One region of the Tatumella sp. UCD-D_suzukii genome, then DNA from elsewhere that is predicted to be linked to it. Evidence: predicted binding sites of a transcription regulator. Region 1 holds the regulator's gene; each other region holds the start of a gene.
What was found. Region 1 encodes CRP, which controls carbon source genes, mostly activating them, when cyclic AMP is high. Its sites were predicted from a motif close to ATGTGANNNNNNTCACAT; they were not measured.

Region 1 (3,205 bases):
TAATCAGCCCGGCAAACGTCCCTAAGGCCCGGTGCTGTATCCTCACACGGGTAGCGTTATAACTGTTCTGGCTGACCAGAATAATGGTCATCAGTACCCAATAAGGCTTGGGCATGTTCAGCGACAGCGCAAGGGTACTGGCCACCAGAAGCATTACCGAAAAGCGACCGGCTGTGCGTAATGCCGTCGATTTTAATGACAGATAACTGCGTAATGCACTCAGGAAAGGTAACCGGCGTTTACTGTCAGCCATTACATCACGGCGGTAAAGCGGAGCCCGTGACTGCAGTACTTTTGCAATTTTAGAGAAGTGATATCCGAAGAAAGACCCCACCGGATTATCCGGGTGTTCACGGGCAATATTTTGCAAGTCTGCCAGTGATCCTGCCATTGAAAAATGTCCGGGAATTTGATGATAAAGAATATTATCTGCGGTACTCCTCAGCTGCGTACAAATTTCATCGGCGTTTTGTTTAATGATCGCGGCAGAACCACTTTTTTGGATCAATGTGCGCACATCGTCCGTTTCACCCAGCGTGACGGAAATATGTTCCTGTAAATCTTCAGCCATGATAAAGGTGCGGATCAGATATTTCTCGCGGCTGTTTTTGTCGGCAGACAACATATGGATCTGCTGGTAGGCGGTAGTGATCAGGTCGACGATTTTTTGCTGCCGGTTTAACAGCGCAGGCAACGATTTTTCCGTGTCTGTCGGGTCTGTTGTGGTCAGCAGGTGATATTTATCTTCGCAATAGCTGGCCAGCGCCCGATAGAGCAGACTGAGCGTTTCGCGCAGGGGCTGATCTTTCGACAATCTGAACCAGAACCAGTTAAAAAGCCCGTACCAAAGGGTTCCGCCGCCATACAGTAACGGTGGCCCCCAGAGAGGCATCCGCCCTGTCAGGCTGAGTGTGAAGGTCATGGCGATAAGCGCACCGGGTAACAGCCGGCCATACAGGGGGCTTATCTCTCCGCACACGCCAATCAATAAGGGCAGGGTAAAAACGATAAAGGGTAGCGGAACATGTCGCAGTAATAACCACTGCAACAGGAAACTGCTGAAGGCAAACAGCATTCCTCCGAGGACGATTCGCTCAAAGAAACGGCGGTGTGGGGTATCCAGTCCGGCGATATTACAGCAGGCAGGGATAAGGGAAAACAGCAAACCTTTCTGCAGGTTGCCTGTTAGCCCGCCAATCAGAACAGGCAGGAAAACGACCAGTGTCTGGCGCAATGCATAGTTAACTTCGGGGTGATAAATCAGTCGGCGCCACATCGAATACAATCGCTGATAAAAAGTAAAACAGAACACGGTAGCGGCAGGCTACCGTGTGGATGGGAAGTTAACGGGTCCCGTAGACGACGATCGTCTTGCCGTGAGCAGAAATCAGATTCTGATCTTCCAGCATTTTAAGAATTCGTCCGACGGTCTCCCGTGAACAGCCGACAATTTGTCCTATTTCCTGGCGGGTAATTTTAATCTGCATCCCGTCCGGATGGGTCATAGCATCAGGCTGACGTGCTAAATTCAGCAATGTCTGGGCAATACGGCCTGTGACATCAAGGAATGCCAGATTACCGACTTTTTCGGACGTTACCTGTAACCGGCGCGCCATCTGTGAAGATAAACGCATCAGAATTTCGGGGTTCACCTGAATGAGTTGTCGGAATTTTTTATAAGAGATTTCAGCAACCTCACATGCCACTTTGGCACGTACCCAGGCGCTGCGTTCCTGATCTTCTTCAAAAAGTCCCAGTTCACCGATGAAATCTCCCTGGTTAAGATAAGAAAGGATCATCTCTTTTCCTTCTTCATCTTTAATTAAAACAGCCACGGAGCCTTTCACAATATAGTACAGGGTTTCTGCTTTCTCACCCTGGTGGATAAGGGTACTTTTGGAAGGATACTTATGAATATGACAATGGGACAGGAACCATTCGAGTGTAGGGTCTGTTTGTGGTTTACCGAGAACCATTCTCTTTTATCCTCTGTTGTAATCGTGCCGGAAATACAGGGGTAAGCTCCTGCCAGGCAAGGAAGTCATAGGGTATTTTTATTGGCAATTACCGCAGAAAAGCAGATTTTGTTCCGGAGCTTTCTACCGTTTCACCATAATTGTAATCTGATAAAAAAATGTCTCACTCTTTGTTTGTAGCACACACTGGCGCAACTGTCTCCTGTTGTATGTTCAGACTGTAACGAATGCCAGCAGATTGCTGTTTATCCTTTGAAGGAGTAATCTGAAACCTGTTTTTTCAGAGCAGAGAGTAAGCATAATGCAGGCACGCGTAAAATGGGTTGAGGGACTCAGCTTTATCGGAGAATCGGCTTCCGGACATCAGGTATTAATGGATGGAAACTCGGGCGATAAAGCGCCAAGCCCGATGGAAATGGTGCTGATGGCCACCGGAAGTTGCAGCGCCATCGATGTGGTTTCAATCCTGCAAAAGGGGCGTCAGGATGTGGTGGACTGTGAAGTTAAACTGACCTCTGAGCGCCGGGAAGAGGCACCTCGTTTGTTTACGCATATTAATCTGCATTTTGTCGTCACGGGGCGCAGTCTGACGGATGCTGTGGTTGAACGAGCTGTCACATTGTCTGCTGATAAGTATTGCTCAGTGGCACTGATGCTGGGGAAAGGTGTGGAAATTACGCATAGCTTTGAGGTGATAAGCCTTTGAAAGCCTATTGAGTGCCATCATGGCACTCAATACGGTCTACTGAAACTGCTTTTCTTCCATTAACCGCTTCACCAGTGGTGTCATGATTAACTCCATTGCCAGCCCCATTTTTCCGCCCGGCACGACCAGTGTATTAATGTGCGAAATAAAAGACCCCTGAATCATCGCCAGCAGGTAGGGGAAGTTAATGGCTTCCAGTCCCCGGAAATGAATTACCACAAAACTTTCATCTAATGAAGGGATGGTTTTGGCAGCAAATGGGTTAGAGGTATCGACGGTCGGAACCCGCTGAAAATTGATATGGGTACGGGAGAATTGCGGTGTTATGTAGTTAACATAATCATCCATGGAGCGAACCACTGAGTCCATCACCGCTTCCCGGGAATGGCTACGTTCGCGGGTATCCCGGACCAGTTTTTGAATCCACTCCAGGTTGACAATCGGGACGACACCGACCATCAGATCCACTTTATCTGCGACGTTGTACTGATCCGTGACAATTCCGCCATGTAACCCTTCGTAA
Region 2 (3,205 bases), on a different contig from region 1:
AGCAATTACTGGCGATGCCGGAGTTCCATCGTCCGGAAATGCCCTCTTTCTCTATTCATGAATATCAGCCACTGATGGACTCGTCAGACATGACCCCGCAGGACTGGCAGGTCATTGCTGATGATATTCATAAAAACTATGAACTGTATGATGGTTTTGTGATCCTGCACGGTACCGATACCATGGCGTTTACCGCATCTGCGCTCTCGTTTATGCTGGAAAACCTGGGGAAACCGGTCATTGTGACAGGGTCACAAATACCGCTGGCTGAGCTACGCTCTGACGGCCAGCAGAATCTGCTTAATTCGTTGTATGTTGCCGCCAATTACCCGGTGAATGAAGTCACGTTATTTTTTAATAATACGCTCTACCGGGGTAACCGGACCACAAAGGCTCATGCTGATGGTTTCGATGCTTTTGCATCCCCTAATCTGACTCCGCTTCTGGAAGCCGGTATCCATATCCGCCGGTTACATACGCCGGCCGCACCGCAGGCTCAGGGGCCGTTTACCGTCCATAACATCACACCACAACCGGTGGGTGTCGTTACGCTTTATCCCGGTATCCCGGCCGAGGTTGTGCGTAATTTCCTGCGCCAGCCGGTGAAAGCGCTGATCCTTCGTTCGTATGGCGTAGGCAATGCTCCGCAGAATGCTGAATTTCTGACTGAACTCAGACAAGCCTCTGAGCGTGGCATTGTGGTCGTCAATCTGACGCAATGTATTTCGGGGAAGGTCAATATGGGGGGCTATGCCACCGGGAATGCGCTGGAAAATGCCGGAGTGATCAGCGGATATGACCTGACCGTAGAAGCGGCCCTGACTAAGCTGCATTATCTGCTCTCTGCCGGCTATGATCCGCAACAGATCCGGGACCTTATGCAGCAAAATCTTCGTGGCGAACTGACCGCGGATTAACATTCAACACCGGCTTGTGCGCGTCCCTGACAAGCCGGTATGAGGGCCACCTACAGAGTCAGTTTCGTCACCGAACCGTCGATACCAAACTCTTCCTTCAGGGCCTGCTTACTCTTCACCACCATCTCTCCGCCTTTGCCAATCGTCATATGGCCCGGGTTGTCGTTATATCTCGCCTGCCATAGCATTACCAGCTGGAGAGTGTGCTCACGCTGTGCCGGAGTCAGCGCCACACCATCAGGCCATTTTCCGGTTTCACTGGCGAGAACCAGACGTTCATACAATTCAGGGGTCATGCCTGCCAGTAAATTTTCAAGATCCTTCATCTGTCACCCCGGAGTATTATTGCCATGCGGATCGGTAAAACTTAGCGAGGCAGAGTTCACACAGTAACGCTCACCCGTGGGTTGCGGACCGTCCGGGAATACATGCCCCAGGTGCGAATCACAATGTGCACAACGAATTTCTGTCCGGTGCATGCCATGCGAGAAATCTTCGATATAGTGGATAGCATCCGGGGAAACCGGTTGATAAAAACTCGGCCATCCGCAACCGGCATCAAACTTTGTCTCTGAATAGAACAATGGCACATGACACACCAGGCAGTGGTAAATGCCTTCGTCAGTATTGTGCAACAAAGCACCACTGAACGGAGGCTCCGTTCCGCGATCACGGGTGACATAACGTTGTATTTCTGTCAGGTCACGTTCAGGCATGTTTCTGTTTTTTTCCGATGTCATGTAGAAGCCATATGATTGATCCAATGAATATGCGTATTATAACAAACAGGCAACAATCACGACGGGTAATTTGTGCGTTGAACACAGGATAACCGGTGGGTTTGAAATTGTGATCTGCATCCCAATTTATGATGGAAAGGTCCTGCACACTCTCTGCCGGGCGAGTCCCCGTTATGGTTAAGGGTACTTATGCTTTAACGGGTAAAAAACTGCAGGTGAGGATTGATCTGCCACAATAATTGACACGATTAAGCTTGACGCCTGAAGCGGTTTTTGTAATTTTACAGCCAACCTTTTATTCAATAACCCATAGCTGGTGGAATATATGACTATCAAAGTAGGTATCAACGGTTTTGGCCGTATCGGTCGCATTGTTTTTCGTGCTGCGCAACAGCGTTCAGACATCGAGATCGTTGCAATTAACGACCTGCTCGACGCCGAATACATGGCTTACATGCTGAAGTATGACTCCACCCATGGACGTTTCGACGGGACCGTAGAAGTTAAAGACGGTGCACTGATCGTTAACGGTAAAAAAATCCGTGTGACCAGCGAAAGAGACCCGGCTAACCTGAAATGGGACGAAGTGGGTGTGGATGTTGTTGCAGAAGCGACCGGTATCTTCCTGACCGACGAAACTGCACGTAAACACATTACCGCAGGCGCGAAAAAAGTTGTTCTGACCGGTCCTTCTAAAGACGACACACCGATGTTCGTTCGCGGTGCGAACTTCGATAAATATCAGGGCCAGGATATCGTTTCTAACGCTTCCTGTACCACTAACTGCCTGGCCCCTCTGGCCAAAGTCATCAATGATAACTTCGGTATCGTTGAAGGCCTGATGACCACTGTTCACGCGACGACTGCAACGCAGAAAACTGTTGATGGCCCGTCTCATAAAGACTGGCGCGGCGGTCGTGGTGCTTCTCAGAACATCATCCCGTCTTCTACCGGTGCGGCTAAAGCCGTCGGTAAAGTTCTGCCGGAACTGAACGGTAAACTGACCGGTATGGCATTCCGTGTCCCTACCCCGAACGTTTCTGTCGTTGACCTGACCGTTCGTCTGGAAAAAGCAGCCACTTATGAGCAGATCAAATCTGCCATCAAAACTGCGTCTGAAGGCACTATGAAAGGTGTTCTGGGTTATACCGAGGACGACGTTGTTTCTACCGATTTCAACGGTGAAGTTTGCACATCATTCTTCGATGCGAAAGCAGGTATCGCGCTGAATGATAACTTCGTGAAACTGGTTTCCTGGTATGACAACGAAACCGGTTATTCACACAAAGTCCTTGACCTGATTGCACTGGTTGCGGCCAAATAAAATCAACGGACAGTCCGTAAATATCAGGGGCGACTTCGGTCGCCCCTTCTTTTTGTTGTTTGTTGGTTGATCCCTCTGAGGAGAGCGAATGCAGGAATCACTCTATAAACTGCCGGTAAACCGTCAGATAACCCCCTATATTTCTCTGCGTCAGAAAGGTCAGTTACCGCTGATTGTGGTTAATCATCCGGCTGTACATGCGGTGGTTGCACTGCAGGGCGCTC
Region 3 (3,205 bases), on a different contig from region 1:
AGGTCGGCAGGGCAGGGACGGATCAATATGTCTGCTGAGTTCCCGGCCTATCGGTGTCTGCATAGCATTTAAGATAATCGTCTGCCGAAGACAGTCGATATTCCGGGAAAAGATATCTGCAAGGCACCTCTCTGTGTCATGAGCTTTCCTGTGATGTCATCAGGGATTGACCAGGCGTCCGATAGCGCGGAAAAAGCTTTTGTTCCGGTGTCCTTTTTTGATAGCCCCTTCCCGGTAAAAATAAACTTTCCTCAGATTACAATGCAGGAGCTCAGCGATTTCTTTCGTGTTCAGGTTATAAAGATAACCGCGTAATAGCGATACCTGCTCTTTGGTCAAATCCAGACGGCTATGAAATATAACGCTATAATTTCTTTTACATTTTCCCTGATTGTCACGACAGAGAATACGAATAAAAAAACTGAAGTCGTCCAGAGGAAGCCGTTTATCCAGTTCAAAGTCAGCATTTTTAATATACATAAACTGGTGTAACACCGAGAGCAGACAAACCTTACAATGTGGATTTGCCGATTTTATCTTTAAAATATCATTTTCGGGGTCGATAACTATCGGACAGGTTGTCAGTATGTCATAAAATACGAAATCGAAATCCCTTACTGAACGATGATTTAGTAGTGCTTCTACCGAAGTAAAAGTGTAGACGATAATATTGTCAGAAATGTGCCTGCATATAGAAGAAATTGCCATGCAGGTATAGTTACAGGTATCGATAATGGCAATGGAACGAATGACTTCCTTGTTATTCATATAGCACCATATTTATATTATTCTGTTGATTTTTATAGGGAATTGGTTTTCTTGATTTTTCCGAAGTCAGTGTAAAACGTTATAAGCGTACCGGAGTATTATCTTTGGCTATTTTTCATCCTGTCGGATGGAGGTTTTAAACACTGGCATGCTTGAATTATCATCGGATTATGTCAGCTATTTGCCCTCTGTTCTATAGAGTCAGCAAAAATTATTTAAAAATAAGAATATTTCAGTTTTCTCTATTAGGCGGGTAACGATATTTAATAGTGTCTTCCTGTAGTTGAAATTGGGATAATAACTTATTTTTAGCAACTAATTTACGGCATTACCTTTATAACCGGCGTGGGGGAAATAATTGATTCCGGCAGTATAAGCCCGGAGCTTACATTTTCTTTACCGCGATATTTTTATCTGTGCATCAGTGTGTAAGACAGATAAGTATCGATGAACATTAGGAGGCAAATATCTGACAAGGATCACATATCTTCTCAAAGCTTCGTGAGAATGGCTGAAAAGCGTTTATTCCCCGGGCTGTTGCGCGTACAGTTACGCGTAACAGTTAGTGGTATGGGGGCAGAAAATGAGTAACTTATTTAACCTGAGCGGAAAGCGAGCCTTAATCACCGGGTCTACCCAGGGTCTGGGATTACTAATGGCTTATGGACTAGGTGAGCATGGTGCCGAAGTCATTATCAATGGCCGCAACAGGGAGCGTTGCGAACACGCCGTGACGCAATTACAGCAGGCAGGAATAACGGCACATGCCTGCGCATTTGATGTCACAGACCCGCAAGCCGTAGCGCAAGCAATTGAACAGATAGAGACGGGTACCGGTCCGCTGGATATTCTGATTAATAATGCGGGCATTCAGTTCCGTACACCTTTCACCGATTTTCCGGTTGAACAATGGGATAACATAATGAATGTTAACCAGAAATCAGTATTTCTGGTGTCTCAACAGGTTGCCCGCAGGATGATTGAGCGTAAGCGTGGAAAAATCATCAATATCTGTTCCATGCAAAGCGAATTAGGCCGCGACAATATTACACCGTATGCCGCATCCAAAGGTGCAGTAAAAATGCTGACTAAAGGCATGTGTGTTGAACTTGCCCGGTATAATATTCAGGTTAACGGTATTGCGCCGGGTTATTTCGATTCAGAAATGACATCGGCACTGGTCAATGATAAACAGTTCACTGACTGGCTATGCCACCGGACTCCTGCAGCCCGCTGGGGCAAACCTGAAGAACTGAAAGGAGCCGCTGTCTTCCTTGCCGCGCCGGCTTCTGATTTTGTGAACGGCCATATCCTGTTTGTTGATGGCGGCATGTTAGCGTCAGTTTAATCCGTCCGGGCGGGAGGCGATGCTCCCGCCAGTAAACGATCCCGCCTCTGCCTTTATCACTGACCGTAGACGTCACTGTGCCTTGTGTCTCCGGGTGATGGCCCGCATTACGTCAGACAGGGTTATCCGGGCAGTATCTGCATTTCACAGGTAGACTACCCGCGAAAAAAATACTTACAGGAAATGTTATGAAACGAAACCGTATGTCCCTGCAGGATATCGCGACCCTGGCAGGCCTGACAAAAATGACGGTAAGCCGCTATATGCGTGATCCGTCTAAGGTTTCAGAGCGTAGCAGATGTGCTATTGATGAAGTGATGCGCCAGCATAATTATATTCCTAACCGGTTACCGGAAATGCTGTCGGGGGCGGGGAGCAAAACGCTTGGTGTGATCATTCCGTCTTTCCGGAATCAGATTTTTTCAGATGTGCTGGAAGGTATTCAGCAGGTCGCAGAAAAGCATGGTTATCAGACAATTATTGCCAGTGATAACTATGATCCGCTGACCGGACAGGAAAAAATAATCACTCTGCTCTCCTACCATATTGATGGTTTACTGCTGACCGGTACACAGCACACTCAGACAGCCAGAGATTACCTGAAAACATCCGGTATTCCGGTGGCTGAGCTGATGGAAATAACTTCTGATCCACTGGATATTCAGGTCGGATTTGATAACCGGCAAGCCGCTTTTGATATGACCGGTGAATTTATCAGGCGCGGTAAAAAACAGATGGCCTTCATCGGTGCGATGGATGATCCGCGTGATGTCAGCCGCTATCAGGGGATGACGCAGGCATTACAGGAATATGGATTGTCAGGGCATCACTATGTCCCCGGAGCAATCTCCTCGATGGTGTTAGGTCGCCGGTTATTTCAGCAAATCATCGCACAGCATCCGCAAACTGATGCAATATTTTGTACGAATGATGATCTGGCGATGGGCGTATTGCTGGAGTGTCAGGCGCGTCGGATCAGGGTCCCTGAAGATATCGCGATTGCCGGTTTCCACGGTCTGGATATCGGTTCAGCAAATCAGCAAAAACTCGCCAGTGTGATCACACCAAGGCTGGAAGCAGGTCAGGTCG
Region 4 (3,205 bases), on a different contig from region 1:
TACCGCGACATCGCACCGCTGAGCGAGGGAATGTGTCCAGGGCGAGCCGCAGGGACGCGGCGAGAGGTCATGCTGAGCAGGAGCGAATCATGACCAGTCCGTAAAGGACACATGAATGAGTGAAGGCACCGCGAAGCGGCGGGCAGGCCTGTCGCAAGGCCGGGAGTGCAGAGGGCGCGGCCATGCGCCCTTTGCCCGGTCGCCCACGGCGGATTACAGGCAGTATGCCTTATTATAAAGCGAACGGAATATTCACCGTGCTGGGATGAAAAACAACGGACGAACTTATTACCCACAAACCAGAGACAAAGATCCCCCGTTTTTCTCCGGGCCACCCACCCGGTGTCTTACCGCGACATCGCACCACTGAACGAGTGAATGTGACCAGGCGCCCTTTGCCCGGTCGCCCGCAGCGGATTACAGGCAGCAAGCCTTATTACAAAGCAAACGGAACACTCACCGTACTGATAATAAAATATCCCGACTATCGCCCTGCCCCCTGTAATCCGGTTACCGGTATTTATCTGTTAATACCGGATGACAGCACCTGATATCGGGTCAACAGCGACAAAAAAGGCGGGTTTCCCCGCCTTTTCAGACTCTGGTGATGAACTTAGTACAGCAGGCGGGCACGCAGCGTGCCCTGAATACCTTTCATCAGTTGCAGCGCTTTATCGGCGACGTCCTGCGGGGCATCGATATCGATAACCACATAACCCATGTACGGCGTGGTCTGCAGATACTGGCCCATAATATTGATGCCCTGCTCGGCAAAAATCTGGTTGATGGCCGTCAGTACGCCCGGACGGTTCTCATGGATATGCAGCAAACGGCTGGCGCTGGCGGCATGGCCTGGCAGAGAAACCTCAGGGAAGTTTACCGCTGACAACGTTGAACCGTTATCAGAGTATTTAATCAGCTTACCGGACACTTCTACGCCAATATTCTCCTGCGCTTCTTCGGTGGAACCACCGATATGCGGCGTCAGGATAACATTGTCGAACTCACACAGTGGCGAGACAAAAGGATCACTGTTGCTGGCCGGTTCCTGCGGATAAACATCGATAGCAGCACCACTCAGATGCTTGCTTGCCAGCGCGTCACACAGCGCCGGAATATCAATCACCGTTCCGCGGGAGGCATTGATCAGCAGACCGCCTTTTTTCATTGCCGCCAGTTGTTCAACCCCGATCATATTTTGTGTGTTCGGGGTTTCCGGCACATGCAGGGTGACCACATCGCTCATCCCCAGCAAATCATTCAGATGTTTTACCTGCGTCGCATTACCTAACGGGAGCTTATCTTCCACATCGTAGAAGAAAACATGCATCCCCAGGCTTTCAGCCAGCACACCCAGCTGCATGCCGATATGGCCGTAACCAATGATACCCAGTTTTTTACCACGGGCTTCAAACGAACCCTTGGCATTTTTGTTCCAGATCCCACGGTGTGCCTTGGCATTCGCTTCCGGAATACCGCGTAACAACAGCAGCAATTCACCAATCACCAGTTCAGCAACAGAGCGGGTGTTAGAGAACGGCGCATTGAAGACCGGGATACCGCGTTTTGCCGCCGCATCAAGGTCAACCTGATTAGTCCCGATGCAGAAGCACCCTACCGCCACTAATTTTTCTGCGGCCGCAAACACTTCTTCGGTCAGGTGGGTACGGGAGCGGATCCCGACAAAGTGTGCATCGCGAATCGACTCTTTCAGGGATTCGGTATCCAGTGCACCTTTATGAAATTCAATATTGGTATAGCCCGCTGCACGAAGATTATCCAGCGCTGTCTGATGAACACCTTCCACCAGCAGAAACTTAATTTTGTCTTTTTCCAGTGATACCTTTGCCATTGCCCGACCTTATGGTTGACGATATTGAGACGAATATAAGTATTTCTTCTGTCAACATAACAAAATTTCCGCTACGGGCAACAGAAAACCGCTCCCGGTTTCAGGCTGCCCGCACGACGGTTTCAGCAGATTTCGATAAAAAGAAAACGATTACGTCTGCAGGAAAGCAGAATTTATCAACTGCTGTTTTAAATGTGATATAAATCACTAAAATAAACTCAAAAAAAAGACGTCTCTCAGACGCCTTTCTTCAATGTGATCACACCATCTTCTGTACCAATCAGCGCAACATCAGCCCCTCTGGCCGCAAATAGCCCGACCGTCACTACACCCGGTAATGCATTGATTTTACGCTCAAGCTCCGCCGGATTGACAATGCTGAGGTTGTAAACGTCAAGAATAATATTCCCGTTATCTGTTACCACATGCTGTCGATATTCCGGTAACCCACCCATTTTCACCAGTTCCCTGGCAACATACGCCCTGGCCATCGGAATAACCTCGACCGGTAATGGGAAATGCCCCAGAACATCCACCTGTTTGCTGGCATCGGCGATGCAGATAAACTGCTCTGCCACCGCGGCGATGATTTTCTCGCGGGTGAGCGCAGCGCCGCCACCTTTAATCATCTGCATTTGCGGGTTGATTTCATCTGCACCATCTACATACACCGATAACTGATCGACATTATTCAGGTCGATGACCGGGATACCGCAGGCCAGCAATTTTGCCGTCGAATCTTCAGAACTGGATACAGCCCCTTCAATGTCATGCTTCATGGTGGCTAGTGCATCAATAAAATGAGCAACGGTACTGCCGGTACCCACACCTACTACCGCTCCGGGACGGACATACTTCAGTGCTGCCTGACCCACTGCTTTTTTTAATTCATCACGGCTCATGATATGTTAAACCTGTACGCTCTGTTCGTCAGCGTAGTATAAAACAAGCAAAAGAAAAAAAACCTACTCTTGCTGGCAAGTTCCCATGTTTTATAAAACCGTCAGCAAAATTACGGAGATACTATCTTAGTGCGCGTCAGTGAACTTAACCGGGGATATGTTTTCCCTGCAGCCGAGAGAAAACACCCATGAAACGCCCGGATTACCGAACCCTTCAGGCCCTGGATGCAGTGATACGAGAGCGGGGTTTTGAACGCGCTGCACAAAAGTTATGCATTACCCAGTCAGCTGTTTCACAGCGTATTAAACAGCTGGAGAATCTTTTTGGTCAGCCCCTGCTGGTCCGTACTGTTCCTCCCCGCCCCACCGAGCAGGGTCAGAAGTTACTGGCGTTACTGCATCAGGTAGAGATGCTGGAAGAGCAGTGGCTGGCGGACGAATCGGGCGGCAG

Region 2: the regulator CRP is predicted to act here: its motif matches at 1,765-1,782, upstream of msrB (peptide-methionine (R)-S-oxide reductase MsrB).
Region 3: the regulator CRP is predicted to act here: its motif matches at 1,236-1,253, upstream of idnO (gluconate 5-dehydrogenase).
Region 4: the regulator CRP is predicted to act here: its motif matches at 2,045-2,062, upstream of serA (phosphoglycerate dehydrogenase).

Annotation. Positions count from the first base shown of each region.
Region 1 is NZ_JFJX01000007.1:16,092-19,296, reverse strand. Features, by position in the region: gene CG67_RS02865 (YccS/YhfK family putative transporter) at 1-1,276, opposite strand, end outside; gene crp (cAMP-activated global transcriptional regulator CRP) at 1,344-1,976, opposite strand; gene CG67_RS02855 (OsmC family protein) at 2,278-2,682, shown strand; gene CG67_RS02850 (phosphoribulokinase) at 2,719-3,205, opposite strand, start outside.
Region 2 is NZ_JFJX01000053.1:282,821-286,025, reverse strand. Features, by position in the region: gene ansA (asparaginase) at 1-917, shown strand, start outside; gene CG67_RS11235 (YeaC family protein) at 968-1,243, opposite strand; gene msrB (peptide-methionine (R)-S-oxide reductase MsrB) at 1,247-1,633, opposite strand; gene gapA (glyceraldehyde-3-phosphate dehydrogenase) at 1,983-2,981, shown strand; gene CG67_RS11220 (D-hexose-6-phosphate mutarotase) at 3,070-3,205, shown strand, end outside.
Region 3 is NZ_JFJX01000049.1:358,445-361,649, reverse strand. Features, by position in the region: gene CG67_RS18095 (hypothetical protein) at 160-768, opposite strand; gene idnO (gluconate 5-dehydrogenase) at 1,352-2,116, shown strand; gene CG67_RS09820 (LacI family DNA-binding transcriptional regulator) at 2,305-3,205, shown strand, end outside.
Region 4 is NZ_JFJX01000049.1:298,678-301,882, forward strand. Features, by position in the region: gene serA (phosphoglycerate dehydrogenase) at 614-1,852, opposite strand; gene rpiA (ribose-5-phosphate isomerase RpiA) at 2,089-2,754, opposite strand; gene CG67_RS09575 (LysR family transcriptional regulator ArgP) at 2,943-3,205, shown strand, end outside.